One region of the Pseudoalteromonas sp. NZS127 genome, then DNA from elsewhere that is predicted to be linked to it. Evidence: predicted binding sites of a transcription regulator. Region 1 holds the regulator's gene; each other region holds the start of a gene.
What was found. The regulator sigma-54, encoded in region 1, starts transcription at its own class of promoters, with help from an activator protein. The targets are predictions, from matches to a motif close to GTTGGCACGNNNNTNGNNT.
Positions count from the first base shown of each region.

Region 2: a site for sigma-54 is predicted at 1,194-1,212, ahead of I6E78_RS15545 (PspA/IM30 family protein). Genes of this name have one in related genera too.
Region 3: a site for sigma-54 is predicted at 2,045-2,063, ahead of glnA (glutamate--ammonia ligase). Genes of this name have one in related genera too.
Region 4: a site for sigma-54 is predicted at 3,369-3,387, ahead of I6E78_RS15285 (DUF2726 domain-containing protein). Genes of this name have one in related genera too.

Region 1 covers NZ_JADYWN010000001.1:141,957-150,268, forward strand. The annotation lists gene kdsC (3-deoxy-manno-octulosonate-8-phosphatase KdsC) at 1-190, shown strand, start outside; gene lptC (LPS export ABC transporter periplasmic protein LptC) at 187-744, shown strand; gene lptA (lipopolysaccharide transport periplasmic protein LptA) at 734-1,279, shown strand; gene lptB (LPS export ABC transporter ATP-binding protein) at 1,276-2,001, shown strand; gene I6E78_RS00705 (RNA polymerase factor sigma-54) at 2,071-3,564, shown strand; gene hpf (ribosome hibernation promoting factor) at 3,591-3,878, shown strand; gene ptsN (PTS IIA-like nitrogen regulatory protein PtsN) at 3,883-4,335, shown strand; gene rapZ (RNase adapter RapZ) at 4,357-5,202, shown strand; gene I6E78_RS00725 (HPr family phosphocarrier protein) at 5,246-5,518, shown strand; gene mgtE (magnesium transporter) at 5,666-7,024, shown strand; gene I6E78_RS00735 (mechanosensitive ion channel family protein) at 7,112-8,068, opposite strand; gene yaaA (peroxide stress protein YaaA) at 8,201-8,312, opposite strand, start outside.
Region 2 covers NZ_JADYWN010000020.1:51,728-60,039, reverse strand. The annotation lists gene dusA (tRNA dihydrouridine(20/20a) synthase DusA) at 69-1,001, shown strand; gene I6E78_RS15545 (PspA/IM30 family protein) at 1,255-1,935, shown strand; gene I6E78_RS15540 (PspC domain-containing protein) at 1,946-2,152, shown strand; gene I6E78_RS15535 (hypothetical protein) at 2,189-2,515, shown strand; gene I6E78_RS15530 (copper chaperone PCu(A)C) at 2,594-3,103, shown strand; gene I6E78_RS15525 (DUF2333 family protein) at 3,112-4,098, shown strand; gene I6E78_RS15520 (TIGR04219 family outer membrane beta-barrel protein) at 4,102-4,872, shown strand; gene I6E78_RS15515 (TIGR03899 family protein) at 4,909-5,796, opposite strand; gene I6E78_RS15510 (SRPBCC family protein) at 5,765-6,325, opposite strand; gene I6E78_RS15505 (YgiQ family radical SAM protein) at 6,627-8,312, shown strand, end outside.
Region 3 covers NZ_JADYWN010000009.1:43,240-51,551, reverse strand. The annotation lists gene typA (translational GTPase TypA) at 1-1,608, opposite strand, end outside; gene glnA (glutamate--ammonia ligase) at 2,118-3,524, shown strand; gene I6E78_RS10045 (DUF4124 domain-containing protein) at 3,640-4,161, shown strand; gene glnL (nitrogen regulation protein NR(II)) at 4,260-5,330, shown strand; gene ntrC (nitrogen regulation protein NR(I)) at 5,346-6,731, shown strand; gene I6E78_RS10030 (Crp/Fnr family transcriptional regulator) at 6,761-7,219, shown strand; gene I6E78_RS10025 (RNA-binding S4 domain-containing protein) at 7,299-7,682, shown strand; gene I6E78_RS10020 (hypothetical protein) at 7,790-8,224, shown strand.
Region 4 covers NZ_JADYWN010000020.1:7,038-15,349, reverse strand. The annotation lists gene tyrS (tyrosine--tRNA ligase) at 1-877, shown strand, start outside; gene I6E78_RS15295 (cobalamin biosynthesis protein CobD/CbiB) at 973-1,917, opposite strand; gene mtnN (5'-methylthioadenosine/S-adenosylhomocysteine nucleosidase) at 1,918-2,625, opposite strand; gene I6E78_RS15285 (DUF2726 domain-containing protein) at 2,733-3,329, opposite strand; gene folE2 (GTP cyclohydrolase FolE2) at 3,445-4,365, opposite strand; gene arcB (aerobic respiration two-component sensor histidine kinase ArcB) at 4,579-6,897, shown strand; gene arcA (two-component system response regulator ArcA) at 6,902-7,618, opposite strand.

The DNA.
Region 1 (8,312 bases):
TGGCCCTGATATGCCTGTTATGGAGTTAGTTGGCTTTGCAGTAGCAGTAAATGACGCGCACCCACTAATTAAACGCTTAGCACATTACACTACGCAAATGCCGGGTGGTTTTGGTGCAGTAAGAGAGCTAACCGACTTACTTATGCTTGAAAACAATAAACCATTAACTAGCCAAGGCACCAGTTCATGAATATAGCGCGCATAGTCTTAAGCGTTTTATTCATCACCTGTATGGTTTGGCTTTGGTACCCTTATTTTACTCAGGTAAATACGGTTGCTAAAGCCGACTCAGAAGTAATAGCTAAACCCGATTACACCGCCATTGAGCTAAAACAAACAGCTTTTGACGAAAACGGTGAAATTAGCCATAAAGTAACTGCGGTTAAAACGGAGCTTTACGAGCAGCTAGGATTTACCTTATTCGAAAAACCTACTTTCATATTGTACGACGACAGACAAAAAACGTGGCGTATCAATGCTGATGAAGCAACACTTTACGATGAAAGACAATTAATTTTAGAGGGTAATGTAACTGCCCAAAACTTAATTGATGGCGCAATGATAGACAAAATTACCGCCGACAATATTCAAGTAGATATAATGCTACTCACTATGCGCAGCGAACAGCCCGTTATTATAACTGGACCGAATTTAAAGATCACCGGTAAAGGCCTTGAAGCCAATTTAACAACCGAGGTGATAAAACTAATTAACCATACGCGAACACTATATTATGACCAATAACCTTGCAAAAATACTTATTATTCCATCGCTTATACTTGTATTTAATAGTAATGCGGCAGAGCAAAGTACTTCCCCATTAGCTAATCAAATTTCTATTAGTGCTGACCGCCAAGAAGGCCAACTAAAAGAAAACGTTGGTATTTTTGAGAAAAACGTCGAGATAATTCACGGTAATCGTCGTATCACCGCCGATCGTTTAGAAGTACATAAGCGCGACGAACTTGGCGATAATAAACAACTATTAATTGCCACGGGCAGTCCTGCATATTTTGAAGAAAAGCAAGCAGATGGTACTGTCATGAGCGCCAGCGCTAACGAAGTACGTTACGATGTAGCGAAACGTTTTTTAACCCTAGTAGGAGATGCAAACATTTCTCAAGCTGGGCAAAAAATTACGGCTAAAAGCATCACCTACGATATAGAGCAACAGCTTATAAGTGCTGAAAAAGATGAAAACTCAACTGATCGGGTACACACTATTTTAGTGCCTATAGACGTAAAAAAAGAACAAAAACTCAATAAAGGTCAGCCATGAGTACATTAAAAGCAGAGCTATTAGCAAAAAGCTATAAAGGCCGTGAAGTTGTTAAAAATGTAGGACTTGAAGTAAAAGCTGGCAGCATTGTTGGTTTACTTGGCCCAAATGGCGCAGGTAAAACCACTACCTTTTACATGATTGTAGGCTTAGTTCCTAGCGACAAAGGTAAAATATTAATTGATGATAACGATATTACCTTACTTCCTATGCACAGCCGTGCTCGTTTAGGTATTGGTTATTTACCACAAGAGTCTTCTATTTTTAGAAAGCTCACTGTGTATCAAAATTTAATGGCTATTTTAGAAACGCGTAAGCAACTAAATAAACAAGCCAGGGAAGAAACCCTAAATAGTTTGTTGGACGAATTTAGCCTGCAACATATTCGCGACAGCTTAGGTATGGCACTATCTGGTGGTGAACGTCGCCGCGTAGAAATAGCACGTGCTTTAGCTGCAGATCCTAAATTTATATTGCTTGATGAGCCCTTTGCTGGCGTGGATCCTATTTCAGTACTCGATATTAAAAAAATTATAGAACACCTTAAAAATCGTGGTATTGGCGTACTAATTACCGACCACAATGTAAGGGAAACCCTTGATGTTTGTGAAAAAGCCTACATTGTTTCTCATGGGGAGCTAATTGCATCTGGTACTCCTGAATTTGTATTAAACGATAAAACAGTACGTGATGTTTATTTAGGCGAGCAGTTCAAACTGTAATATTTATGTTATTACTATAAGCATCTGCTAAGATTAATCATATCAATTTATAAGGATTGTTAGAGATAAATGAGGCAATCATTACAGCTGCGCATGGGCCAGCAACTTACAATGACTCCGCAACTGCAACAGGCTATTCGCTTATTGCAGCTTAGTACCTTGGATCTCCAGCAAGAAATACAAGAAGCACTTGATAGCAACCCATTACTTGAAGTTGATGAACAAGATTACACGGAAGAATCAGCAGGTAAAAACGAGCAAAAAGCAGATGACATTACTGTTAGCGCCTCTGCTGACGACACCCCAAGCGAGTATGAGCAAGATAGCGGTGAAGCACTAAATAAAGACACCATAAGCGACGACATGGCCATGGATGTATCATGGGATGAATATATGAGCGCAGCGCCTGCCTCTTCATCAGGGCCAATGCCTGAAGATGAATCTATTTATCAAGGTGCATCAACCGAAACCCTGCATGAATACTTAATGTGGCAATTACAGCTCACCCCTTTTAGCCCTACCGACGAAGCTATTGCCATAGCTATTGTTGAAGCCGTAGATGACTCTGGTATTTTAACCCTCAGTTGCGAAGACCTTTTAGCAAGCTTTAACCAAGAAACTGACGACGAACACGAAGTAGAACTAGATGAAATAGAAGCAGTGCTAAAGCGCATTCAATTATTTGATCCTGTTGGTATTGCAGCTCGCAGCTTGCAAGAATGCTTATGCATTCAATTAAATCAATTTGATAAAGACACCCCTTATATTAACGAAACAAAAATGGTGTTAACTGATCATATCGATTTACTCGCTGCTCGCGACTATCGTACGTTAATGAAAAAAACTAAGCTCAAAGAAGAAGAGCTTAAAGAAATAATGACACTTATTCATACGCTTAATCCTAAGCCTGCGGATACTATTGTCAGAGAAGAGTCTGAATACGTTATACCTGACGTGTCTGTTAAAAAAATAAAAGGCCGCTGGGTGGTAGAGCTAAACCCAGATAGCATGCCAAAAATACGTGTTAACAGCCAATATGCGGCTATGTCTCGTACAGTAAAATCCAGCGGTGACAGCCAATTTATTCGCTCGCACTTACAAGAAGCTAAATGGTTTATTAAAAGCCTAGAAAGTAGAAACGAAACACTCCTGAAAGTAACTAATTGTATTGTTAAGCAGCAACAAGCGTTTTTTGAACATGGCCCAGAAGCCATGAAACCTATGGTATTAAACGATGTTGCCGAAATAGTTGAAATGCACGAGTCGACTATTTCACGGGTCACTACGCAAAAATATATGCACACTCCACGTGGCATTTTTGAGCTTAAGTACTTTTTTTCAAGCCATGTAAGCACCGAAAATGGTGGCGAATGTTCATCAACTGCCATACGTGCCCTGATTAAAAAGTTGATAGCTGCAGAAAACTTAGCCAAACCATTGAGTGATAGCAAGATTGCAGATATATTGGCTGAGCAAGGAATTAAAGTAGCTAGACGGACAATTGCAAAATATCGCGAATCTCTGGCTATTCCCCCGTCGAATCAACGTAAAAGCTTGATTTAAGACGTACAACAAAGAGGAAAATGCTGATGCAACTAAACTTAACTGGTCGTCATGTAGACATTACAGACTCATTAAGAGACTATGTAAATAATAAATTTGCAAAGCTGCAAAGACACTCAGATCACATAACTAATGTGCATGTTATTCTCGATGTAGAAAAATTAAGTCAAAAAGCTGAAGCAACAATTTTTGTAAGTGGCGCTGAGCTATTTGCATCGACCGAACACCAAGATATGTACGCTGCCATTGACTCGTTGATTGACAAACTCGATCGTCAAGTAATTAAACACAAAGAGAAGTTTGCTCGACACTAACACTATGAAATTAAGCTCACTTATATGCCAGGACTGCAGCAAAGCTGTGGTCCTTTTTAATAGTAAAAAAAGAATTTTAGAATTCATCAGTGAACTCGCGCATAAAAAAATGCCGTATTTACCTCAGCAAGATATTCTCACTGCTTTATTGGCAAGAGAAAAGCTAGGTAGTACCGGTATTGGCCGAGGAATAGCAATTCCACATGGCCGTATGAGCGGGGCACAAGAGCCTCTTGCCTTAATTTTAATAAGCGAAACCGCTATTAATTTTGATGCAATTGATAATCGTCCAGTTGATATTTTTGTTGCGCTTATAGTGCCCGATGGCGATAACCAGCAGCACTTGAAAACACTAGCCACAATAGCTGATAAACTAAACGATAAAGAGTTTTGTAAGCAATTGCGTGCGGCAAAGTCTGATGAAGCGTTATACCAAGTTATTTTGGATCAATCCTAGTTACTAATAAAGGGGTGGTAAATGGAATTAATTATTATAAGTGGCCGATCAGGTTCTGGTAAGTCAGTTGCTTTACGTGTTGTAGAAGATTTAGGTTACTATTGTGTAGATAATATTCCGGTAAATTTGCTGCCTTCATTAGTGCGCAGTGTCTCTGATAACTACGATAAAATAGCCGTTAGTATAGACGTGCGTAACCTGCCTAAAGACCAGCAGCAGTTTAACGATATTCTTGAGTACTTACCCGACTTTGCTAAACCAACGTTATTTTATTTAGATAGCGACGATCAAACGTTAATCCGCCGTTATTCAGAAACACGTCGCTTGCACCCGCTTTCGATTGATTCGCTACCGCTAGATTTAGCAATAAAAAAGGAAAAAGAATTACTCGATGTACTCGTAACGCGGGCTGATCATGTCATTGATACAACCGATTTAAGTGTGCATCAACTTGCTGAATCTATGCGTGAAACCATACTCGGTAAAAAAGACAAACAGCTTATCATTACCTTTGAGTCGTTTGGCTTTAAGCATGGTATTCCCAAAGGTGCTGATTATGTTTTTGATGCGCGTTTTTTACCAAACCCACACTGGGAACCGGAGCTCAAGCCTTTAACTGGATTAGATCAACCAGTAAAAGATTATTTAGCTAGTCATAGTATTGTGCAAAAATTCACTTGGCAAATTCAAACCTTTGTACAAACGTGGTTACCACACCTAGAGCGTAATAATCGCAGTTATTTAACCATTGCTATTGGTTGTACTGGTGGTCAGCACCGCTCAGTTTATTTAGCGCAAACAATTGGTGAAAGCTTTGCTATGTCTCACCCTAATGTAAAAATTCGCCATCGCGAGCAAGAAAAATAATTCAATTTAAATAATCATCTGTTCAGCTTAAGTAGAGTATCTTATGCGCTTAGAAAATACATTTTTAATAAAAAACAAGCTAGGCCTGCATGCTAGAGCTGCTACCGTATTAGCACAATTAGCGGTACAATTTGACGCATCTATTACCTTATTTCAAGATGAAAAAGAAGCCGCTGGCGATAGCGTACTGGCTTTAATGTTACTAGAAAGCAGCCAAGGTAAAGAAGTAAAAGTAGTGTGCGAAGGACCCGATGCAGAGCATGCTTTACATGCCGTTGGCCAATTAATAGCGCAGCGCTTTAACGAACAAGAATAGTAGGCACTTTATTTAAACCAAGTAAACGAGCTAAAATATAGGGTTAGTGAAACCTTAAGCTAGTTTGGCTAAAAAAAGTAAGATAAACTGAACGAAGTTAATGACTAACTTCTTCCCTAACGTTATAAAAATAAATTAAGGACGCCAATGCCCGAAACTTTCGAACAAGACTATCCACTACAACAATTACAACAAGTGACCAAGTCACTCAATAGTGGTCAGTTTGTTCAAGTTAGGCGCATGCTGGCAAAAACAGCTCCTTGTGATACCGCACTTTTACTAGAATCATCACCACATAAAGTTCGTCGCCTGCTCTGGCAATTAGTTGATCCAGATGTACAAGGTGATGTCCTTGAAGAACTCTCTGAAGATGTACGTTTAGGCATTATTGCCCAAATGGAACCTAAGCACATTGCTGCTGCCACTGAAGACATGGGCCACGATGACTTAGGTGAAGTACTGCGAAGCCTGCCTGACACGGTTTATAAAGACGTGGTTAGCGCCATGGACATTCAAGATAGAGAACGTGCTACGCAAGCACTCTCCTATCAGGAACGCTCTGCTGGCGCGCTGATGAACACAGATACAGTAACCATTCGCCCTGATGTAACCCTAGATGTGGTACTGCGTTACATTCGTCTGCGCGGCGAACTCCCTGAGGGTACCGACGACCTTTACGTTGTCGATAAGCATAACTGTTTTTTAGGCGCTTTATCGTTAAGCACCTTACTAACCAATTCGCCCGAAAAAATTGTTCACGACCTAATGGATGAAGACTGTGAGTCTATTCCTATTTCGATGGATGAAAGCGAAGTGGCGCAGTTATTTGAACGTCATAACTGGATATCAGCCCCAGTAGTTGACGACAACGCCCAGCTACTTGGCCGTGTTACTATCGATGACATTGTTGATGTAATTCGTGAAGACGCAGAGCATCACTTATTAGGTTTAGCGGGTCTTGATGATGAAGAAGATACCTTCGCACCGGTTTTAAAAAGCTCAAAAAAACGCTCTGTTTGGCTAGGTGTTAACTTATTAACGGCTCTGGCAGCCGCTTTTGTTGCCAGCTTTTTTGAAGGCACTTTAGCAATACTGCCTATTTTAGCCGTGCTTAACGGCATTGTCCCCTCAATGGGTGGGGTGGCCGGTAGCCAGTCATTAACCTTGGTTATTCGTGGTATAGCAGTGGGTCATATTAACCAAACTAACCAACGTTTTGTAATGATAAAAGAGCTAGCCATTGGTGCATTAAACGGTATTTTATGGGCTGTTTTAATTGCCAGTGTTATAGCCCTATGGCAATGGGACTTAATGCTTGGCGCGGTACTGGCGTTTGCAATGTTTATGAACTTAGTTGTTGCGGGTGTGGCGGGTGCGTGTATTCCTATAATACTTAAACGTATGAAAATAGACCCTGCACTTGCTGGCAGTGTAATACTCACTACAGTAACCGATATAGTAGGTATATTTGCCTTTTTAGGCACCGCAACTTGGTTGCTGGTTTAATAAATAAACCAGCGCACATTACTGTGTAAATACGCGCTGGTTAAAAGTAACTTTTACGCAATATAATTTAACCAGCGTTCAGGTTATCTAGTCTTCTTTATTGATTGTAGAGCCATCGGCTCCTTCTTGCTTTGACGATTGTGTATTTACTTTATTACTTATTATTGCATCGAGGTTTTCGCCACCTTTAACCCCAAAATCTAAACTACGTATTGGGAATGGAATACGAATATCAGCCTCATTTAGTGCTTGCTGTACTGCCACAACACCTTTGTGGCGTACTGTCATAAAGTCTGGCTCACCAGGGTATTTAATCCAAAACCACAATAATAAATTAATACTACTGTCGCCAAAACTCTCTGCGTATACGGCCGTTTCATCTTGGCGTATTACAAACTCAAATTGATTAATTTTATCCACAATAACGTTTGCGGCTTTTTCTATGTCTTCTGTTAATGAAATTCTTACCGGCACTTCTATGCGTCTAACGCCTAGCGTGCTGTAGTTTCGCAATACATTTCTAAATAGTATTTTATTAGGCACTAATATTTGCTGCCCATAAAAGCTCTCTATTAGTGTATTACGTAGGTTTATTGAATGCACAGAGCCAAACACATCATCAGTTTTTATTACATCACCTGGTTTAAATGGCTTACGAATACCCATAGCAATACCTGCTATTAAGTTTTCGGTCATATCTTGAAATGCAAAACCAATCGCTAAACCAACAATACCGGCACCAGCTAGTAATGACGTTACCGTGCCTTTTAAGCCCATAAAATCCAGTGCTATAAACACTCCTACACTTAATATCAGCACTTTAAATATAGAAGCCATTAAATCAGCTATCTGTTTTGAATCGAGGGAGCGGCGCAATAAGTTTTTCATTAAGTTACCGGCAAAGCGAGCCAGCATAGAAAATAGAATGACAATAATAACTGCCACAATAAAATTAGGAATATGGCTTATAACGACATCAAACCACCCTCCGAGCTTTTCTTCGATAAGTTTTTCGGCGTCGCTAATTGAGGGAATACTAAACATGTAACTTGCACCTATTGATTTATAATGTGATTAGAATCAATCTTGAATTCGCATATCAATTGCAAGTATAGCGCCAGTATTAAAAAAGCCATGCTGTGCATGGCTTTTATAGATTAGGTAAAGGTTTAAGTTTTAGCTTTGTTCATCGCGTAAAAATACTGGCTCAAGCTCTTTCACACTTGCTTCGGCGCTAAAGTAATAACCCGCTACTGTAAACTCTTTAAGCAGGCTTAGCTGAGTTACT
Region 2 (8,312 bases), on a different contig from region 1:
CACTAAATAAGGGCTTAAGCCCAGTAGTAGCAGGTAATACAGGGTTTAGACGGTTTAGCGTGGCGCCTATGTTGGATTGGACTGATCGTCATTGTCGTACTTTTCATCGTAAAATGACTAAGCATACAGTGTTGTACACGGAAATGATCACCACGGGTGCTATTTTGTTTGGCCGAGGCGACTACCTACACTTTAATCAACACGAAGGGCCCGTTGCATTGCAGCTGGGTGGCTCTGATCCACAGGCTCTTGCACAATGTGCAAAGCTTGCGGGTGAGCGTGGTTATGACGAAATTAACTTAAACGTAGGTTGCCCGTCAGATCGCGTGCAGAATGGTCGTTTCGGTGCTTGTTTAATGGGTGAGCCGCAATTAGTTGCTGACTGTGTGGCGGCAATGAAAGCAGAAGTAAATATACCTGTTACGGTTAAAACGCGCATTGGTATTGATGAGCAAGACTCGTATGAGTTTTTGTGTGCACTTATAGAAGCTTCGCATAATGTTGGGTGTGATGATTTTATTATTCATGCTCGTAAAGCTTGGTTAAAGGGGTTAAGCCCTAAAGAAAACCGTGAGGTACCGCCGCTTGATTATCCACGTGTTTATAAGTTGAAAAAAGATTATCCACAACTCGATTTAAGTCTTAATGGTGGCGTTAAAACAATTGAACAAAGTTTAGAGCATTTACAGCATATTGATGGTGTGATGATTGGTAGAGAAGCGTATAGCAACCCGTTTATACTCAATGAAGTGGATGAAAAGATTTATGGTGATATCGCTAACACGCAATCTCGTCATGATGTCGTGCGCTCTATGTATAGTTATATTGAAGACGAAATGCGCTTAGGGGCTAACTTTTGGCATGTTGCTCGTCATATGCTGGGGATTTTTCAGGGGCAGCCTGGTGCCCGTGGATTTAGGCGTCATCTGTCTGAAAATGGCCATGGAAAACAAGCCGACTTATCGGTAATGGATAAAGCTTTGAGTTTTGTACCTGAATAATCAGCTAAGTGAATAATTTAATAAATGAATAAATACAGCCATCTTCGGATGGCTTTTTTGATCCTAAAAAATAGTCAAAAGTTTAGTTTATTGGCTAATTACACTTAATCATATTCAGTTAAAAGTAACTTTAATTTATAAATTATAAGTTTAAGTTTCTGAATTTAATGTGTTTTACTGTTTATGTTATTACTTGGCATAACTCTTGGAATCTAATTTGTGTAATCACTTAAAAAGTTAACAGGAGAATCTCATGGGAATATTTAATCGCGTAACCGATATTGTTCAAGCAAATATAGTGTCGATATTAGACAAGGCAGAAGATCCAGAAAAATTACTTAATTTAATGCTCAGCGAGATGCAAGATGCACTTACTGAGTGTCGCATTACGACAGCGGCTTTGTTGTGCGAAGAAAAAACACTTAAACGTCAAATTGAAAATAAAAATAACAATTTAGTATATTGGCAGGATAAAGCTGAGCTAGCAATAGAGAGAGGTCGAGATGATTTAGCAAAATCAGCTTTACTTGAAAAACAAGCCATTAGTAACACAGTTGTAGCAAAGCAGCTGCAACTAGAAACGCTGCAGCAATCAATAACTAAAATGACAGCGGATTGTCAGCGTTTGCAACAAAAAATAGCCGAGGCTAAAGCCAAGCAAACACAGTTAGTACAGCGGCACAATATAGTGGCTGCAAGGGGGCAAATAAATAGCCAATTACAAAGTGAAAAAGTTGCACATGCACTCTCTCGATTTGAGAAAGTAGAGCAGCGCGTAGAAGGTATTGAAGCACAGGTAGAAGCGTACGAGCTTACTGATTCAGAAAATACTATAGCTGCACAAATAGACGCTTTGGTGAAAAACGAACAAGTAGATGCAGAATTAGCTCGCTTAAAAGCTGATTTAAAAACTAACTTAAAACAGAGTGCTTAAGGAGATAATTATGAATAGTTTTAACAGCAAACGTGGTTGGTACAAAGATCCACTAGATAAAAAAATATCTGGTGTGTGCAGTGGTTTAGCGCAGCGATTAGATTTACCTGTGTGGTCAACACGACTTGTCACTATTTTATTATTTTTGAGTTTTCCGTTTGCAATTGCACTAGGTTATTTTATTGCGCATTGCTGCCTAGAAGAAAAAGCAATTTAAGCTAATTTACATTTAGATTGAATTAAGGAGAGCTAAATGAAAGCGTTAGCCGTATGTATAATTGTTTATTTACTATTTTTTACTGATGTTGTCTCTGCGGTGCACTTTGATACTTGGCAATTACCGCTTTGGATTGCAGATACAAGTTGGACTGGGCTTGAGCTAATAGGAGCTTTAGCGGCTATTATTATTTTTGTAGCTGCTGCAGTACTAATAACGATAGGATTAGTTGGCGCAGCAGCAGTTGCATTAGTCGGAACTGTATTGGCATTTTTATTTGGATCGCTGATGATTGCTTGGCCGTTACTATTTATTGCGGTACTTTGCTGGTTAGTAGCTGATAACAAAAAAGTAGCATCTTAACTCCAAATTAACTGACTATTGCAACTGAACTATGTTAAATTTGATACTTAGCATTATGTTTTAACAAGGATTAGAGTGGTGATTAAACAGTGTATTTCAATTGTTTTGGTGTCGGTTTTAAGTCTTTTTTCATCATCATCGATGGCACATTCAGGGCATGATCACGATGCGGATGTTGCTATTATTAAGGTTAGTAATGCACAAGTAAGGGAGTTTTTACCTGCCATAACTTCAAGTGTAGGTTATTTAAGTATTATAAATCATAGTGATACTGTGGCTACGTTGACTAAAGCAACTATTGATGGCTTAGGTCGCGTTGAAATTCATGAGCACTCGCACGTAGATGGCATGATGAAAATGCAAAAAGTTGAATCGTTAACAATTAACGCCCATCAACAAATCGATTTTAAGCCTGGTGGCTATCATTTAATGATTTTTGAACCACAAGAACCGTTAAAAGTAGGCCAACAACGCAAACTCACACTATATTTTAGTGATGGCAACCGTGTATTTACCAATGCTCAGGTGGTATCGCTTGCATCACAAGCAGAACAATCACAAGCATCAAAACAACATACACATCATTAGGAGGATCAATGTCACAACATAAAGGGAAAATAGTTGCTGCATTAGCTATATTACTAATTATTTTTTACGCAATAGCTGTTTATTGGAGTACGGAGCCTGCTCGTTTTAATGTGGTAGAAAAAGCAAAGCAGCAAGCGCAGCAACGTAATGAGCAATTTGTTATTGGTTATACAACAACATCAACATTAATAACGGTAGCAAGTACGTTACTCGAAAAGCCAGGCGGTTATTTATCAAATGATGTTTTGCCGCCAAGTATAATAATGGACGATATGCCTGCGTGGGAATATGGCGCACTCGAAATGGTGCGTGATTTAGCCCTTTCTATGCGTAAAGATTTTAGCCGTTCGCAATCGCAATCAACTGAACACGAAGCTCTAAAAAAAGCACAGCCGCAGTTTAATATTAGCTCTGAAGCGTGGGCGTGGCCAAGCGCTGAAGGTGAGTACCAAAAAGGCATTGATTACTTATTGGTATATCGTACTCAAATAGCGAATGACCATGAGCGTGACAGTCAATTCTATGCTCGCGCCGATAACTTGCGCAGTTGGCTAAAAGAAGCTGAAAAGCGTTTAGGTAGCTTGAGTCAGCGTTTAAGCGCTAGTGTAGGCCAAGATAAAGTAAACACTGATTTAGCGGGTAATACATCAAATACACAAGCCACTTTTTCTCCATTACAACAGCAAGCAAAAACGCCATGGTTAGACATTGATGATGTATTTTATGAGTCGCGCGGTGCTACTTGGGCTTTATTGCATTTCTTACAAGCGGTAGAATATGACTTTGCCGATGTACTTGAGAAAAAGAATGCACGCGTAAGTGTGCAGCAAATTATACGAGAGCTTGAGGCAACTCAAGAAACAGTATGGAGCCCAATGATATTAAATGGGAATGGTTTTGGTTATGTAGCAAACCATTCACTGGTTATGGCAAATTATATATCTAGAGCCAATGCGGCTCTTATTGAACTTAGCGAATTATTGACCCAAGGATAGAAAATGAAAAAGTATTGTTTAGCAGCAGCCCTTTCAATGGCATGTTTAGCGCCTGCAGCGCAAGCTGATACCTTATTAGGCTTGTATGTAGGTGTTGATGGCTGGAAAGCGGATAACGAAGGAAGCTTTTCTTATAAAGGAAATGCACCACAAGATTTTAATTTTGACGATGAAACCTTCGTAAGCTACTACGCTGCACTTGAGCATCCAGTGCCATTAGTACCTAATATTAAATTAAGATACACAGAGCTTGAGCTTACCGGCTCTACACGTCTGGATAAAACATTTTCTTTTAATGGTTCAGATTACGTTGTAGGTACTACGGTTAATTCAGTAAGTGACTTAACTCACATTGATTACACATTTTATTACGAAATCTTTGATAACGACTTAATCTCTATCGATTTGGGTGTTAACGCTAAGCAGTTTGATGGTGAGATTTTAGTTAAAGGTACTACGCAACAAGGTGGCGCGGATTATACTGAAACTGTTGAGTTTTCAGGCTTTGTACCATTGGTTTACGGCCGCGCTGAAGCAGGCTTACCTTTTACCGGTTTAAGCGTGTTTTTTGAGGGCAGCTTTGTAGCAATTGACGATAGCAAAGTTCAAGATTACCAAATGGGTATTGCATGGGAATTTATTGATAACCTAGCAATAGATGTTGCTGTTAAAGCAGGTTACCGCTCAATGACATTAGAGCTAGACGATGTTGATGATATTAACACTAATATTGATGCATCGGGTCCATTTGCGGGCATTCAAGTACACTTTTAATTACACTGCTAATTAATAGTATATAGCGTGGTTTTGCTACTTAGTAGTATGCCACGCTAGTTCAAATTCACTCTCAAGTGCACTATTAAGTAACTGCTTATACACTTTATTTACCGGGTAGTTAATGAGTTTAGATAGCTCATCACCTGTTTGCGTAAACTTATAATAACTCAATACTAAATCGCTATTTTTTGCTTTTAACGTTACTTTTTGTGATAAAAACGATAACGTAAGTTCTTGCCCAGTTTTTAGTACCGCAGACTCAATCTCTTTTCGATATAGTAAATTTAAATCCATTAAAGTTAATATATCAGGAAAGCTAATCCCTGTTTTTCCTAAATTTAAAGATACTTTATTGCCCTTACGTAACAAATCAAATAGTGATGGTTTTTTATAAAACCCCAGTAAAATAAAGTGGCTATCGTCTTTTTCATTATAACCAGAGAGGGATACACACTTTTGTAGAGAGTCAGCTTCGCGCTGGGTCATATGCTTAAGTGTTTGCAAACTTTTTATTGAAAAAGTACCCGGGTTAAGCGTTTCACCGGTGAGTATTTTTGCCCAAAGTGACTGCATAGATTGATTTGAGGTATCACCACATAGTGCTACAAAGTGTTCTACCCAATCGGCATCGGGTTGTTTACTACTGGCTACGTCAGGACAAAAATCCATTGCCATAGCTAAAATTGTTTCTATATTTTGCTGTTGTTTAATGAGCAGTAAGTCTTGTCTTTTTTGTGCTCTAGCTAAAACGGTATTGTCGCTATTAATGCGATATAGCGGTTTAACCTTGCCTTGGGGGCCATAACTTTGCTCATTATTATGGGATGCCTCATTATTGCCTACTTTAATAATAGGATAACCCAGTAACGACTCTATGGTATTAGCGAGATTAATTCTTGCTTGTGCGGTTTTGACTGCCATGACTTTCCATTATTGTTTGTGCATCACTTAGCTGCGCTACTGTTTTTAAATTATTGAGCCCCAGTGATACTGCGTTACTTAAAATGTGCTCACTAAGCACAGCCACATACCCAGAAACTAAAGGCAGCGTGGCTTGCCCCGTAATTTGAAAAGTAACCGTGACCGTTTTTGCATTTTGCGTAAATATTACATTAGCGGCAATAATGTGTTCTTGAGCAAATAAAATATTCAACACCATTTTGTTTGCACTTAACGCTGTGGTGGTCATTTCACCTGCGCCCCATTTACTTTGCCATGATTGATGAGCACCAACCCCTGTGCTTGGCTCACCTAAGGAAAATTCTACAGAGGGATCCAGCTTCTTCCAAGGCGACCATTTATGCCACTGCGAAAAGTCAGTGATTAAGGGTTTTACTATGTGCGTATTAGCATTAATGTTAATACTCTTTGTTACGTTATAGCTCTGTGGTAGTAATAGGCCAATAACGATAAAAAGTAAGAGTAAAACTAATAAAAGCTGCACTAACATTTTTAATATTTTAATAAAAAAACCTCAGATAAATTAGGTTACAAACTCATAACTTATTATTAATTTAGCATATTAACTCGGGTGTGCTTAACTTTCGAGGTTAATTTTATAGCAACTATTTTTTAATTGAGCTAGATATTTAGCCACAACCTATAAAAAGTAATAGTTAATTTAGGTGTATAAGTATTAAAAAATAACGAAACTTCACTTTAAAACCGCGCGGCACAGCAAAGTAGTGCTCTATCAAGGTAGGTTGGTATAGGGTATAATTTGCGCCTTTTGTTATTAAACGGTCAACTTTATGAGCACACTTAAAGCTAAGCGCGCCTTATTCTCATACCCAAAGTATTGGGCAGAGTGTTATGGCACAGCACCATTTTTACCTACTACACGCGAAGAAATGGATGCACTTGGCTGGGATAGCTGCGATATAATTATTATTAGTGGCGATGCTTATGTAGATCATCCTAGTTTTGGGATGGCAGTAATTGGCCGGGTACTTGAGGCGCAAGGTTTTAGAGTGGGTATTATTGCCCAGCCAGAATGGGACTCTAAAGAAGCGTTTATGGCGCTGGGTAAACCCAATTTATTTTTTGGTGTAACCGCTGGCAACATGGACTCGATGATTAACCGTTATACTGCTGAAAAACGCATGCGCCATGATGATGCCTACACGCCAGACAATATTGGTGGTAAACGCCCTGATCGTGCGGTAATCATTTACTCACAGCGCTGCCGCGAAGCGTATAAAGATGTACCACTTATTTTAGGTGGCATTGAAGCAAGTTTACGCCGTGTTGCTCATTACGATTATTGGCAAGAAAAAGTGCGTCGTAGTGTTTTGTTTGACGCTAAAGCCGATATTTTAATATATGGTAATGCGGAGCGCCCACTGGTTGAGGTTGCTCATCGTATTGCCGCGGGCGAAAGTACCGATACCATTCAAGATGTACGAGGGACTGCGGTTATTCGTAAAGAGCCGTTACCAGGCTGGCGTGGCAGTGACTCTACCGCTATTGATAAAATAGGTAAAATTGATCCAATTCCAAACCCGTATGGCGCAGATGATGTTGGCTGTAGCAAATCAGAATTTAAACAAGCAGGTATAGACTTAAAAGCCGAAGCCGCCAAGGTTATTACTATTCAGCCAGCGCGCCCTAAGCCATGGGAAAAAACCTACGTTAAATTACCTGCGTTTGAGCAAGTAAGTGTGAATAAGCCATTGTATGCACATGCTTCTCGTATTGTGCACCAAGAAACTAACCCAGGTTGTGCTCGTGCTATTTTTCAGCGCCACGGCGATCGTTCTATTTGGGTTAATCCCCCAGCATATCCACTAGAAACACATGAAATGGACGCCGTATTTGGTTTGCCGTATCAACGTATTCCTCATCCTAGCTATGGGGATGCAAAAATACCTGCCTACGACATGATTAAAACGTCAGTTAATATTATGCGAGGCTGTTTTGGTGGTTGCAGTTTCTGTTCGATTACCGAACATGAAGGGCGGATTATTCAAAGCCGTTCGCAAGAATCAATAATTGAAGAAATTGAGCAAATTAGAGATAAAGTACCCGGGTTTACCGGGGTTATTTCTGACTTAGGTGGCCCAACAGCCAACATGTATAAATTGGGTTGTACTAGCAAAAAAGCAGAAAGTACCTGTAGACGTTTATCGTGTGTATACCCTGAAATATGTAAGCATATGGATACCGATCATACGCCAACAATTGAGCTGTATAAAAAAGCCCGTGAAGTTAAAGGCATTAAAAAAATCTTAATCGCCTCGGGTGTACGCTACGATTTAGCCGTGCAAGATCCACGTTACGTTAAAGAATTAGTTACTCACCATGTAGGTGGATATTTAAAAATAGCGCCAGAGCATACCGAAGATGGACCATTATCAAAAATGATGAAGCCAGGTATGGGAGCTTACGATCAGTTTAAAGCGTTATTTGATAAGTACTCAAAAGAAGCGGGTAAAAAA
Region 3 (8,312 bases), on a different contig from region 1:
AACTGTAAGGTCGTTATCACGGTTATGAATACCGATAACCATACCTTCGTAAACTTCAACACCGTGACCGATGAATAAACGGCCGCGCTCTTGTAAGTTAAACAATGCGTTAGTCAGTGCTTTACCTGTAGCATTTGCAATGATTACGCCGTTTTTACGAACACCGATTGAACCGCCTTTATGAGGACCGTAATGATCGAACGTATGGTACATAAGACCAGAACCCGAAGTAAGCGTCATGAAATCAGTTTGGAAACCAATTAAACCACGGCTTGGGATAATAAAGTCTAAACGCATACGGCCTTTGCCATCTGGAGTCATGTTAGTAAGTTCACCTTTACGTAGGCCAACTTGCTCCATTACAGAACCCTGGTGCTCTTCTTGACAGTCAATTGTTACTGTTTCAAACGGTTCTTCTAATACGCCGTCAACAGTACGCAAAATTACCTCTGGACGAGATACTGCAAGCTCGTAACCTTCACGACGCATGTTTTCGATTAAGATACCTAGGTGTAACTCACCACGGCCAGAAACACGGAAGCTATCTGGGCTACCAGTATCTTCAACACGAAGTGCTACGTTGTGTACTAATTCTTTGTCTAAACGCTCACGAATATTACGTGACGTTACAAACTTACCTTCTTTACCACAAAAAGGTGAGTTATTTACAGAGAATGTCATTGTTACTGTTGGCTCATCAACACTTAGTGGTGGTAATGCTTCAACGTTAGTAGTACAACAAACAGTGTCTGAAATCTTAAGCTCGCCAATACCGGTTACAGTAACGATGTTACCTGCATAACCACGGTCAGTTTCGATACGCTCAAGGCCTAAGTAGCTTTGAACTGTACCAATTTTACCGTTACGTTTAGTACCATCAGCACTAATAATAGTTACTTGTTGGTTTGGAGCAACAGAACCACGCTTGATACGACCAACACCAATTACACCCACGTATGAGTTGTAATCAAGTTGAGAAATCTGCATTTGGAAGTCACCTTCAGGATCTGCATCTGGTGGTGATACTTCGTCAACGATCATTTGGAACATGGCATCCATGTTATCAGATGGCTCGTCTAAATCTAATGTTGCCCAGCCGTTGATTGCTGATGCATAGATTACTTTAAAATCTAACTGCTCGTCAGTGGCGCCTAAGTTATCGAATAAATCAAAGATTTGATCCATAACCCAATCAGGACGTGCACTTGGCTTGTCGATTTTGTTAATTACTACGATTGGCTTTAAACCTTGCGCAAATGCCTTTTGCGTAACAAAACGCGTTTGTGGCATTGGGCCTTCTTGAGCGTCAACAATTAGTAATACTGAGTCAGCCATTGAAAGTACGCGTTCCACTTCACCACCGAAATCGGCGTGTCCTGGAGTATCTACGATATTAATGTGGTAGCCGTTCCATGAAATAGCGGTGTTTTTCGCTAAAATGGTAATACCACGCTCTCTTTCTATATCGTTTGAATCCATCACGCGCTCTTCATTACCGCCGCGTGTTTCTAATGTGCCTGAAAACTCAAGCAGTTTGTCAACCAGTGTAGTTTTACCGTGGTCAACGTGGGCGATAATTGCTATATTTCTTATCTTTTCGATACTCATTAATATTCACTCAGAGAAATTGAATCTCATTGATCCTGCAGGGGCTTACGCACTCACCTGCGTTTTCACGAGATGTCCCAGCATAGGATTTAAAAGGGCGCATATTATCCCTTATAAATGGAATGGATGAAAGTTTATCCAAAATAAATTTGCAAACTTTCTGGTTTTTTTATTTAACCTACTGTTTTAAATTAACTAATTATAAAAATAAAATTTTTAATATTTTTATAAAAACCTCCACTTTAATGACATTATTGCTATTTTGGTCAGTCTTTTGTATTTACTTTATGTTAGTCTATCACGATTAAATAGCGAGCAACTTTTTACTCTGTAACTGTTGCACTATATTGAAGCATTTACGCACCAAAATGGTGCGCATTAGTAACCGCCGTTATTACTTTTGTATTTTTTATGTTTATAAACATTAAGTTACAATAGTGGCACAAAATCAGCTTATAAAACACAAAGCATTTAAGCAGCAATAATAAAACCTTATAGTTGGAGGACACATGTCGCAATCGGTTTTAGATTTTATTAAAGAAAATGACGTTAAGTTCATTGATTTACGCTTTACTGATACCAAAGGTAAAGAACAGCATATTTCAATTCCTCATCATCAAATTGATGAAGACTTTTTTGAAGATGGTAAAATGTTCGATGGTTCTTCAATTGCTGGCTGGAAAGGCATTAACGAATCAGACATGGTGTTAATGCCTGTTGCTGAATCAGCTAAGCTTGACCCATTCACTGAAGAAGCCACATTAATTATACGTTGTGACGTAGTAGAGCCTTCTACATTACAAGGTTACGAGCGCGATCCTCGCTCTGTAGCAAAGCGTGCTGAAGAATATATGCGCTCTACGGGTATTGCTGATACGGTTTTATTTGGCCCAGAGCCAGAGTTCTTCGTATTTGATGACGTAAAATATAAAACAGACATGTCTGGCTCTATGTACAAAATCGATTCTAAGCAAGCTGCTTGGAACTCAGATAAAGAATACGCAGACGGCAATACAGGTCATCGCCCTGGCGTTAAAGGCGGTTACTTCCCAGTTGCTCCTGTTGATGATTTTCAAGATTGGCGCTCTGCTACTTGTCTAGTATTAGAAGAAATGGGACAAGTTGTTGAAGCACACCACCACGAAGTAGCAACTGCAGGGCAAAACGAAATTGCTACGCGCTTTAATACTATGGTAATTAAAGCCGATGAAATTCAAGAAATGAAGTATGTTATCCATAACATGGCTCATTTATACGGCAAAACAGCTACTTTTATGCCTAAACCTATTGTTGGCGATAACGGTTCTGGTATGCATTGTCATCAGTCGTTAGCTAAAGACGGTGTTAACTTATTTGCCGGTGATAAATACGGCGGTCTTTCTGAAGATGCGCTTTATTACATTGGCGGTATTATTAAACATGCTAAAGCAATTAATGCGTTTGCTAACGCCTCTACTAACTCGTACAAACGTTTAGTACCAGGTTACGAAGCACCGGTAATGCTTGCATACTCTGCACGTAACCGTTCTGCATCAATTCGTATTCCGGTAGTACCATCGGCTAAAGGTCGTCGTATTGAAGTACGCTTCCCTGATGCAACGGCTAACCCGTATCTTGCTTTTGCTGCCATGCTTATGGCTGGCCTTGATGGAATTAAAAATAAAATCCATCCTGGTGATGCAATGGATAAAGATTTATACGACCTACCGGCAGAAGAAGCAGCAGAAATTCCAACCGTTGCCTCTTCATTAGAAGAAGCACTGGCATCTCTTGATGCTGACCGTGAGTTTTTAAATCAAGGTGATGTGTTCTCTAATGATTTAATTGATGCTTACATTAAACTTAAGAGTCAAGAAGTTGAAAAACTTAACATGACAACGCACCCTATTGAGTTTGAAATGTATTACAGCTGTTAATTTTAATTAACAGTTATAAAATATATATTTAAGCCCGCTTTGCGGGCTTTTTTAATGGTAAATTAGTACTTTCTCCACTAAAGTAAAGTTAATGTAAAAAATGCAGGGTTGCAGAGTGAGTAGCAAGATTTTATTACTACTAATTACTTCATTATTAAGTGTTTGTAGTTACGCTGGTGAAAAAAAAATTTACGCATGGAAAGATAAAAATGGCGTATTGGTGTTTTCAGATACCCCTCATATTGGCGCCAAAGAGATAAAACTCACCAGCCAAGATTTAACCATGCCTGCAACAAATACTGATATTTTAAATAGCCAAACTAAAGTGCAGCCAGTTGCATTTAGTATTGGTATTGCATCGCCTGAGCACAAACAAACTATTCGTGAAAATACCGGCTCTGTGTATGTATCTGCTCGCATTACCCCCCGCTTTGAAAACGACTTTACAATACAGCTATTGCTTGATGGTAAAGCCTATGGCGCAGCAAGTGATACCTCAACCTTTGCTTTAAGAGATGTAGAGCGTGGTGAGCACACTCTGCAAGTTAAGCTGTACAACAAACAAAACCAAGTTATTGCGATAAGCCCATTAAGTGTGTTTTTTATGCACAGAAAAGGCTTAAGCTTAGGTAATTAACTCCCACCTAATTCATATTAAAAATAGCAATTGCAATTGCAGTGCAATTTCATTAAATTACTTGCCTGAAAACACAGGCGCACTAAAATGGTGCAACAATGCTTAATAACACACACTTTAGCCCTGAGCTACTCAATGCCATATGGCAAAATCAAACCACAGCCGTGATGCTTTTAAACGAAAGCTTTACGCTTATTTATGCTAATACCAGTACCAGTGAGCTGCTTGGTTTAGGCACTAAGCGTTTATTAGGGCAATCTTTTGATGATTTATTTAACTACCACTCAATCGATTTAAAACGCATAGCGCAATACTCTTTAATTGATGGCGTAGATTGCCACCAGCATAGGGCTGACGTGGTATTTGTTGATTCTCGCCATGCTAAATTAGCGGTCAGTTCAAAACAAATAAAATACCAAGGTGCGCTTTATATTTTATTAGAATGTCGGCAAACCGATGATGAAATTAAATTTGATCAAGCATCAAACCAAATGCATCAATACCAAGCCGCACGTAATTTAATTCGAGGTTTAGCACACGAAATTAAAAACCCTTTAGGGGGAATTCGCGGAGCGGCGCAGTTATTGCAGTACGAGGTAGACCAGCAAGAAAGAAATGAATGTGCCGAGCTTATTATTGAGCAAGCCGACCGACTGCGTGAGTTAGTAGATAGACTACTTGGGCCTAACCAATTACCGCAAAAGTCTTATGGCAATATACATCAAACTTTAGAGTCGGTGATCAAATTAAGTACCCTAGATAATAGTGACAATATTCGCTTGGTAAAAGATTACGACCCGAGTATTCCTGATGTCTATATTGACCAAAGTAAAGTGCAACAAGTGGTACTTAATATTGTGCGTAATGCCCAGCAGGCATTAGTTAATGGTGGGGAAATAAAAATTAAAACCCGAATTAACTATCAGCACCGTAGGCCCGGTAAGGCACCAAAAAAAGCCTTGTTAATTCAAGTGCTCGATAATGGCCCAGGGATTGATATTAGTGTACGCGATACTTTGTTTTATCCGATGATCACCAATAAAGATGGCGGCTCTGGATTGGGACTTTCTATAGCGCAAACATTAATTGATCAACACAATGGTTATATTGAGTGCGATAGCTGGCCTGGTCACACCGAATTTAATATTTATCTGCCTCTTGCAGATTAACGCCTTGGAGTACGCATGAAAACAGTTTGGCTTGTAGATGACGATGCCTCTATTCGTTTTGTATTAGAAAAAGCGCTTACTCGCGCAGGTTTTACAGTACAAAGCTTTGCTGAAGCACAAAGTGTGCTTAATGCATTAAAATTTAGCCAACCGAGCGTGCTGATCTCCGATGTAAGAATGCCCGGAATGGACGGCATGGCACTGCTGGAGCTAATAGCTGAGCAAGTGCCCGGCTTACCGGTTATTATTATTACCGCACATTCAGATCTCGATTCCGCCGTAAATGCTTTTCAAAAAGGGGCTTTTGAATATTTAGCCAAACCTTTTGATTTAAACGAAGCGGTTGCCCTAGTTGAAAGCGCCTATAGAGCTAATTCTACAAAAAAAGTTAAACGTAAACTCACGCCCCCTAAAAGCGCGCATATAATTGGCGAAGCACCTGCCATGCAAGAAGTATTTAGGGCCATAGGTAAGCTTGCAGCTTCAAGCATGAGTGTACTTATTAATGGTGAATCAGGAACGGGGAAAGAGCTTGTTGCCAGCGCCCTGCACAACCATAGCCCGCGTAAAGAAAACCAATTTATTGCGCTAAATATGGCCGCAATTCCTAAAGAGCTGGTTGAGTCAGAATTATTCGGCCATGAAAAAGGGGCTTTTACTGGTGCAGATAGCGTACGAAAAGGCCGTTTTGAACAAGCCAATGGCGGCACCCTATTTTTAGATGAAATTGGTGATATGCCCCTCGACGTACAAACTCGACTACTACGGGTATTATCTGATGGAGAGTTTTACCGTGTTGGCGGGCATAAAAGCATAAAAGTAGATGTGCGTATTATTGCTGCAACCCATCAAAACCTTGAGGAGCTCGTAAAACAAGGCAAGTTTAGGGATGACTTATTTCATCGCTTAAATGTAGTGCGCCTGCGCTTACCTGCCCTCAGGGAGCGTACCGAAGACATTGAGCGTCTAGCACTGCACTTTTTACATAAAAGCGCTAAAGATCTGCAAGTAGAAAGTAAAATTCTTAGCCTTAAAGCAATTGAGCAGCTACGCTTGTTCAGTTGGCCCGGTAACGTACGCCAATTAGAAAACACCTGCCGTTGGCTTACGGTTATGGCTCCTGGTGAGCTTGTTAGCGAGCAAGACTTGCCACCTGAAATTATTAATGCCTCACTAACTCAAGAAGAAGGCGATTGGTTAGATGCCTTCCAGTTATGGCTTAATCAGGAACTTAAACAAGGTAAGGAAAATATTTGGCCTAATATTCAAGCGCAACTCGAAACCCGCTTAATAAAAGCAGCACTCGCCAATTGCGCAGGCCACAAACAAGAAGCCGCTATAAAAATAGGCTGGGGACGCAATACATTGACCCGTAAATTAAAAGAGCGCAACATTAATTAGTTTTGCGCGTAATAACTCTTAGGTAATTAATGAAGTTAATAGAGAACATTCCGCTATTTAAACAGATGGAAATTATCAACCGTTTAGGGTTTTTTAAAGAATTTAGCCTTAACGAGCGCCAAATACTTTTAGAGTCGTTTGGTTTATTGTATTTAGTGCGCGAAAATTCATTTTTATTTAAACAGCACGACAACGATAAGCGCCTATTTATAGTACTTAGCGGTGCATTAATAGTGTTTAAGCACAACCATTTATTAGAGCTCGGTACTATACGCCCCGGGGAGTTTATAGGTGAAGGCGCTTTTATTAATAACCGTGCACGCAGCATTAGCGCACGCGCTAAAACAGATGCAATTGTGCTTGCTATTACCTCTGATTCCCTTACTCGCTTACCCAATGTAATACGCGAAAAAATTAAAGATCGAATAATAGAAGGTATGAGCTTACGTATTGCTAAGTTGAGCGAACACATAGAAAACCATGGTTAGATTTGTATACGCACTTTGATGCAAAAATAGTGACTTCACTTTATACTAGCGTTAATGCGTTACCCCACCGAGAGCAAACATGAACGAAGAATATATAGAAATTGAATTAGAAGAAGAGCCGATTGAGCTGTGTAAATTATTAAAAGTACTAAATTTAGTGGAAGGCGGCGGCCAAGCAAAAAACTTAATTGCTGAAGGTTATGTGGGTGTTAACCATGAAATTTGTACAATTAAACGGAAAAAACTATACAGTGGCGACATACTAGAGTTTGATGGCGAGCTTTTTCAACTAGCGTTAAGTGAAGATGCAACACCGGTAGAGCGACCTGCCGAGCAGCCGCAATCCGAGCCAAGCCAAGCAGCACCGCAACCGGTGAGTCAGCCTGCAAAAAATAAACGTAAGCGCACTAAAAAACCTAAAGTAGATGAAAAAACCGGTCGTCGCCCTATTTCATTCGGTTAAATTATAGTCTTTTTTTGATTTTTATTTATAAAACGAGCCAACTTGTATAGTTGGTTTTTTTGATCTTTAATTACCTCACTAACTATAACAAAAAGTAAGGTAATTAAATGCTTGCACATCCCCCTCCTAAGTGGTTAAAACCACTCGCATGGGTAGCGCTTATATGGAACTTATGTGGCGTTATTGCCTTTGCACTACAAATGCTGATGACACCCGAAGTAATTAGCAAACTTCCTATAGATCAGCAAGCTGCATATTCTAACATTCCCGTTTGGTCAACCATTGCATTTGCTATTGCAGTATTTGGCGGCACGCTTGGCAGTGTTTTATTACTCGCTAAAAAGTCATTTGCACTGCCCGTATTTACCGTGTCGTTAATGGCTATTTTAATCCAACAGTATTACAACTTTATTGTTATTAACAGCGTTAAAATAATGGGTTCTAGCGCGGTATTTATGCCACTGCTGGTGGTAGTAATTGCCATATTACTACTTTACGTTAGCTTTAAGGGCAAACAGCAAGGCTGGTTGTATGCAAATTAAAAATATCTTTTGGGTAAGTCTAACTGGCTCCCTTGAATTAAAAACTTTCAGCATCATCTCTATTGTAATGGCTGTTTAAAAATCACAC
Region 4 (8,312 bases), on a different contig from region 1:
TAAAATTCTTGATCCTGCAAAAACCACGGTCGCATTTAATTCTACCTGGATGGAAAATTTAGGCGCAGCTGGAATGATCAAACTTGCAGCACGCCAAACCGTTGCGCGTATGTTAGAGCGTGATGATTTTAAAAAGCGTTACGCTAGTGGCCAGTCTATTGCTATTCATGAGTTTTTATATCCGTTAGTGCAAGGTTGGGATTCGGTTGCACTTGAGGCTGATGTAGAGCTCGGTGGTACTGATCAGCGCTTTAACCTGCTAATGGGTCGTGAGCTACAAAAAGACGAAGGCCAAAAACCACAAACAGTAATAATGACGCCGTTATTAGAGGGCACCGATGGGGTGCAAAAAATGTCTAAATCGTTGGGTAACTATATAGGTATTACCGATGCGCCTAACGATATGTTTGGTAAAATAATGTCGATTAGTGATGTGCTAATGTGGCGTTACTACGACTTATTAAGCGGGCTGTCGATTGCTGGTATTAACGCGCAAAAAGAGCGTGTAGAGCAAGGTACAAATCCTCGTGATATTAAAATTGAGTTAGCAAAAGAGCTTATTGCGCGCTTTCATAGTGAAGCCGATGCACAAGCAGCTCATGATGACTTTATTCAGCGCTTTCAGAAAAAAGCTCTGCCGGATGAAATACCTGAACTAACAGTAACCATTGAGCAAGACAGCATTTTAATTGCTAACTTGCTTAAAGAAGCTAACTTAGTTGCTAGTACATCAGAAGCAATGCGCATGATTAAGCAAGGTGCAGTTAAGCTCAACGGCGAAGATAAAATTACAGACACTAAACTTGAAATAGCAAAAGGCAGTACGGCTATTTACCAAGTAGGTAAGCGTAAGTTTGCAAATATTACTGTAGCGTAAAGCTAAACGGTAAAACGCTAAAAACCAGCCACGGCTGGTTTTTTTGTGCTTATATTTTTTGTATTTTTAATAATAGGTGTGTAACTCGCCCTTAGCTAAATGTTTTTAAGTATTTCTATGCAAACAACGACCAGTAACCAAAATACCCGCACTTGATTTAGTCTATTAATAGTAACCGGCACGTCCTCAGCAATAGGGAGGCGTTCGGTACCAATACGCATTTTGTTAAAACGTTCGCCAAAATACACTGCAGGCCCGCCTAGTTGTACGCCTAATGATGCAGAGCAAGTGCTTAAAAGCCACCCAGTATTAGTTTGATAAAAGTGCCTGCCATAATGCTTTATATAATGCATGCTTAGCTTGCTCGCTTTACTGGCTGCAATAGTCAGTGCCAATAAGCGCATAGGAATAAATTCAATAATAAACAAGGTAATTTTAAGCGGCTTTAAAAAAGGGCTGTTGGGTTTAATGTTACTGCGCCATGCCTGCTCAATTAAAGTAAGTAATCGATAGGCAAGCGCTGCAATAGGGCCAAGTACTAAAAAAACAAATATCACCACAAAGTAATATCTTGCAGTACGTAATATTAGGCTCTCTATTAAGGCTTTAATTATGCCTGCACCAGAGAGTTTAGTAACGTCTCGGGCTACTAATGGCTTTAATAGCTCACGGGCGGCAGATTTTTGGTTTTGTTTGGTAAGCTTAGCAATACGTAGTGATTTTTTATCAATAGCTTTACTCTCAAGGCATAAATATAAAATAAGCCCGGCGAGTAATTCAGGGTAAAATGCAAATTCCAGTAGTAATACAATAATAATAAGTACCACACTTAAAATAAGTGTACTGGCAAGGGCTGCGGCTAAATATTGATAGCTATTGGGTTCTGCTGCTTTATAAATACGCTTACCAATAGCGCTAAAAATAGCCGTTAAAGCGGTGTTAGGATGATACCAACTAACAAGTGGTAAAAAGCGCTCAGCAAGGAGCGCCATTATAAACACAATAAAGTCCAAGTGATTTTGAACCATATTGCTGAGCATTTACAGTGAAACTGCCGTTAGCTTTTCAAGTAACGCCACTACCATTTTAGATGAATTGATTGATGCTGTTTCTAGGTATTCTTCAAACGACTGCGGCGACTCTTTGCCGGCAATATCTGACATCGAGCGAATAACCACAAACGGTGTATTAAGTGTATGACAGGTTTGCGCAATTGATGCCCCTTCCATTTCTACTGCAAGCATTGTAGGAAAGTCGCTACGGGCTTTTTCAATACGTATTGGGTCACACATAAATATGTCGCCGGTACAAATTAAACCAACTAAGGTTTTTACGTCACTAATTTGCGCAATAGTTTGCTCTGCGGCAGCCACTAATTTAGGGTGTGCTGCAAAACCTGCTGGCATTTGTGGTACTTGACCTATTTCGTAACCAAAGGCAGTTACATCAACATCATGATGACGAACTTCTGACGAAATAACTACATCGCCCACATTTAATGACGGATCAAAGCCGCCGGCAGAGCCGGTGTTAATTACGCAATCAGGGGCGAAGTTGTCAATAAGTAATGTAGTTGCAATAGTTGATGCTACTTTACCAATACCAGATTGAACCAATGTTACTGTGTTACCTGCTAATTCACCGGTATAAAAAGTAAAACCAGCTTTAGTTAAAGTTTGTGGATTTTGCATTGCTTCGCGCAAAATTTTAACTTCTGGCTCCATTGCGCCAATAATACCAACATTCATAGTGTTAAGTTCCTGAGTTTGAATGCGCTGATTATACGTGAAGTTAGCGCTAAAAAACAAAAAAGCGAGCAGTTTTACTTTGCTCGCTTTTTATTATGTTATTTACGTTAAATTTCGGCTAGTGCTGTAGAGTGCGCTTTAGCTTGAGAAGGTGATAGTACCGCTGGTTTTTGAACTCGGGTACGAATAGGGCGAGCTGTTTGCGTAGCCGCAGGTTTGCCGAGTTTAAACATAATAGCGTCGCGTACTTCACTTGGGCGATAGCCTGATTTTACTTTCATACGAATATGCGGGATGCCAGCGGCCTCTAATGCGCCATTAACAAACCAGTCGCGTTGTGCTTTATGGCCATCTTTATTGGCATTGTTTACTAAGTCTACGGCTGCCACTATGGTCATTTTTTCTTTATCGACTAGCACAAAATCAAGCTGTTTATTTTTAGCTTTAGCCATTGCTGCACGCTTAGACTTTGCCGATAAACCTTGTTTGCAATCAATCACGTCGATTAGTTTTACACGACTAACAATTTTATACTGATCGCCCACTGCGCGTTCTAATAAATTTAAAAAAGCACTTTCTACTTGAGTAAATACATTTTGCTTGCGGGTAAAAGGATAAGGGTTTCCGCCATCATCGTTAAACTTTGACGCAACAACAGAGGCCCCAACAACTAATACTAAAATTGATAATAAAGCGAATTCCATACGGTAACTCCATAACAACAAATTGACACTGCTTAAGTAAAGCAATTAACGTGCCTAAATTAGTTGGTTAAGTAGTATGTTTCCGTATGGATATTGAATACTGCAAAATAAGAACTTAAGCTCTATAACCGCCAGCAACGCCTTTAACTGCAATAGCGAGTGCGTCGTGCGCATGCAGCGATTCGTAATGATTTATTTGTAACCAGTAATCACAGTATTGCTGTGTTTCTAGTAGCGCTTTAATTTTACGAGCAGCATCTTCACAAAACATTAAATTTTGACCATTTAGGCGGGCAAACTCTTGTTCATCTTCACGTTTCACTGCCGCTTGTACTGGCGTTTTTAATTCATCTTCAATCGTGTTAATTAAATTAACTACGTCAAATTGAGTAATATTACTGTCGAGCTTTACTTTTACATTAGCAATTGAGCGCTGCGAGTGTGGGGTGGCTACAATACCTTGCGTAGTACCTAGCCATTCTAGTGCTTCTTTTTGACTGAGGGTTTCTTGACTGAATTTTTCGGCAAATGCATTTTGTATCAGCTGACGCGCAAGTGCCGCTGAACATGGGCAAGTTGATGAATAGGTTACATCAACACTTAGCTCGTAATTAATAACACCTTGTTCAATTGTGCTGGTTAATATAACAGGGTAACTTTTCCAGCCAGCCTTGCCGCTTAATAACGATTTACGGCGCAGTGGTAATTCAAACTTAAATTCTATAAGTGCTTTATCACTTAAGCCTTCGTGGCTACTAATAAAAAAATCGAGCGCTTGAGCTAATGTTTGAGGATTAACTTGCTGCTCAGTAGAGAGCGTGTCGAGCGCTAAAAATAAGCGCGACATATGAATGCCTTTTGCATCTTCTTTGTGTAAGTTTACAAAAGCGCGGGCTTTAGCATTAACAGTAACTGGCGTTATGCCATGCGACTCAAAAATAAATGGCAGTTCAATTTCACCCATTCCCACCCAGTCTAATGTACCAGTTTGTAAGGCGGGAGCCGTGTTAGCTATATCGGGCATATTAGTTTGCATGGTGTGTTACTCGTTATTAGCAATAATAAAGCGCCGCATTTTACACTAAATAATTTATTGCTGGAATGATGAGTTGTAGCCAGCTAATGATTCAAACAATAAATATTAGAGTTTTTATCGCACAACCTGAAAATAGCTGATAGAAAATGCTAAAATTAACCATAACATGCAATTTAAACCTTTTTGTAATTAAGCTAAGAGACACACTGATATATGACCGATTCCTCTTTGAGCCCTTGGGCTCGAGTTCTTTCTAGTTTAATAACTCGGTTTGGTGAGTTTAAAACTGCAGCCATTTGCTATGCTTTGTTATTGGCAGTTTCGCTTGTTTTATCAAGTATGTTTTATTATGTTGCCGTTGGAGAAGTTAATCTTGTTGATATATTAGCAGTGGTATTTTTTACCTCTGTGGTATCGCCTCTGGTTATAAGCGTGCTAATAAATTCAATCAGGCAACTAGATGCCTCCTATGCATATTTAGACAGTGCGACAAAACAAGAAAAGCTACTCAATCAAACATTAAAAGATAATATAAATCGCTTAAATGTAGAAATTGATGAGCGTAAAATGGCGTTCCATGCCAAGCACCGGGCAATAGAAGAGCTAAGAAAAGAAATTGCTGAGCGTAAAAAAACACAACAAGAGCTTGCCCAGCAAAGTATGCTACAGCGCTCAATAGTAGACTCCTCCCCCGATTTATTTTATTACCGCGACAACAACGGTGTGTTTGCTGGCTGTAATAAAATGTTTGAAGAAGTAATGGGTAAAACCAGTGACGAATTAATCGGTAAGAGTGCTGAACAAATATTTCCTAATCAATTTTTATCTGAAGTTTTAAAAACCGATAAACAGGTAGAGCAAACTCATCAAGCATTAACTATAGATGTTCAATACGATGTGGGCGGCGAAACGCGTTGGTTTGAATTACGTAAATTGCCATTTATTAACGATAAAGGTGAGTACATAGGTTTACTTGCATTTGGCCGTGATATTACGAGTCGTAAAGAGGCTGCAGAAGCACTTGAAACAGCCTACAAAGATAAAGGTAAGTTTATTGCCACTTTGAGCCATGAGTTGCGTACACCACTTAATGGCATTGTTGGTTTAACACGTATGTTGCTAGATACAGAGCTTAATAAACAGCAGCGTAGTTGGTGTAATACGGTGTTTTCGAGTGCCGAAACACTAGGTAATATATTTAACGACATTATAGATTTAGACAAAATAGACAGAGAGCAGTTAGATATTGCAACTAATGCTATAAACGTATCTGACTTTATTAATGATGTGGTTAACTTTGCAGGCCTAATTGCTGAACAAAAAGATCTTTCTTTTGATATTAAACGCTTAGGCATGCTAGATATTTATGCGCAACTAGATCCAACCCGACTTCGCCAAGTTGTTTGGAACTTAATAAATAATGCGGTTAAATTTACTCATAAGGGCAGTGTAACCCTCACCTGTATTCGTGAAAATCGAGATGATGGCCCTTGGCTTACCATGAAAATATCAGACACCGGAGAAGGCATACCAGCCGAACAGCTCTCTCGTATTTTTGATATGTATTATAAAGCGCCAGATCTTAAAGGCACCAATGCTATTGGTTCTGGCATTGGCTTAGCAGTAACCAAAGCCTTAGTTGATGCAATGCAGGGGATTATTTCGGTTAATAGTACCGAAGGCGAGGGGAGCTGCTTTATAGTAGAAATACCGTTAATTTTATGTAGCGCACCCACTGAGAATAGTTATGTAGGACGCAGCTTAAATATACTGTTAGTAGAAGATGTGCCGTTAAATGCCGAAATTGCGACTAACTTACTTGAACAGCGTGGTCATGAAGTTATTTGGGCTGAGACCGGCGAAGATGCATTGTCTTTTGTAGAAACTGAAGACGATTTAGATTTGATCTTACTTGATATGCAGTTACCCGATATAAACGGTGATGAAGTAGCAAGGCAAATAAGAGCCGATAGCCATTTTGATAAATTACCTATTGTAGCGCTTACCGCAAATGTGCGCAGTGCAGAGCAAGAGCTAGAGGGGATTTCAATCCAAGGAGCGCTCGCTAAGCCTATCAATACGGTAAAACTAGATAAAATATTAGCTGATTTATTTGGTATAAAACAAACAAGAAGTAATGGGCCACAATTAAAAGTAAGTGCAGCAGCGCTTGCTGACATTAATGCACATTTACTTGATGTTGAAACTATAGAAGACTTTGTAAACTCAATGGGTTTGGTGGTGTTTAAACGCAGTAGTCAGTTATTTGAAAAACTCAACCCCCAGTATCAGCAAGAGTTACTTACCTCGTTAAACTCAGGCGACAGAGAAGAATATAAATCAGTTGCACATAAGCTTAAAGGTGCTGCGGGATCTGTAGGCTTAAATGATGTGCAATTGCATGCAAAAGTAATGGAGTATGGTGCGCTGGATGAATCTGACGAGGTATTAAAGCAGTGGTTAGATGTTTTAGCAGACAAAATAAATGAAGGACAACATGCCCTTCATTTATTCTTACAGCAATTAGAGTAACTAATTAGCTGTCGATTTTACCAATGAAGCGATAACCTTCACCATGAATGGTGCTGATCAACTCAGTTGTTGAGTTGTCGCTTTCAAAGTGCTTACGAATACGACGAATTGTAACATCAACTGTTCTATCGTTTGCACGTAGCTCACGGCCAGTCATGTGTTTAATTAATTGCTCACGGCTAAAAATACGACCTGGAGAGTCAAGCATTAAACGTAGTGCTCTGTATTCGCCTTTAGGTAGACGTTTTGCGTCTCCACCTGGAGAAGTAAGACAGCGACTGTTTTCGTCAAGTTCCCAACCGTTAAACGTAATTACACCATTTGTTTCAAGTGCAGACTCTTCACCACCTAGGGCAGTACGAGTAATTAAATTACGCGCACGAATAGTTAATTCGCGAGGATTAAACGGTTTAGTAATATAGTCATCAGCACCAATTTCTAGGCCTAAAATACGATCTACATCATTGTCACGGCCTGTTAAGAAAATAAGACCGACTTTGCGTTTTTGGCGTAACTCACGTGCTAAAATTAGCCCGTTTTTACCCGGTAGATTGATATCCATAACTACAAGATTGACGTCGTCATTATTTGTAAGCTTATCATGCATGTCATCGCCATCAATGGCTTCAATAACTTTGTAACCTTCAGCTTCAAATAAACTAACGAGGTTTAGTCTAGTTACGTCTTCATCCTCTACTATCAGAATGACTGGCGTTTGCATTTTTAATTAACCTTTTGGTGTGTTTTATTTATAAAAAAAACCGGTATAGTTTTATAAACCGATTACTAAAAGAGTATAGGATTATATCTAATTGTTAACAAGTAAAAACAATTAGAGAAAAACAGCAGGATCCGCACAGCCTACTTAAAAGGTATAGAGTAAAGCTACTGTTTAATTGATCTTTAAAATTGGATGCATATTTTGAATTATTAAAGTCAAAGCCATTTCCCTTTAGTAATTGATACATCCATCAATCAGGTAAAGATACTTAAAATAATCAGACTAATTCAAAACGAAATTATATCACTTTCCAACCTTTCATCAATGTATGTGATATCTTAAAAGCATTAAAGTTCAGAAAATATTTAACTTTAAGCAGTTAATTCACTAAATAATATAGTTGAATAACGAATGCTCTATTAATGAGGTCATAAAGTTAAAATTCAAGAGCATGCTTATAATTAATCAGTACGTTGTTTAAGCTGTGGTGTTGTTGGTGAGTGTCGTTTTTACTTTGACTATAAAAGCTGTCTTACGCTCAGAGTTTACTTGGATATTACTTAACAGGTTTGCCAGCAGATAGACGGCTTGAAATAGTTCTCGTACCTTATCCTTATTTATTTGTTATAAAAAGGTCAAATACTTGATTTTACTATTCCCCTCAATATTTTGACTATTATTGCTAAGCGGTAAA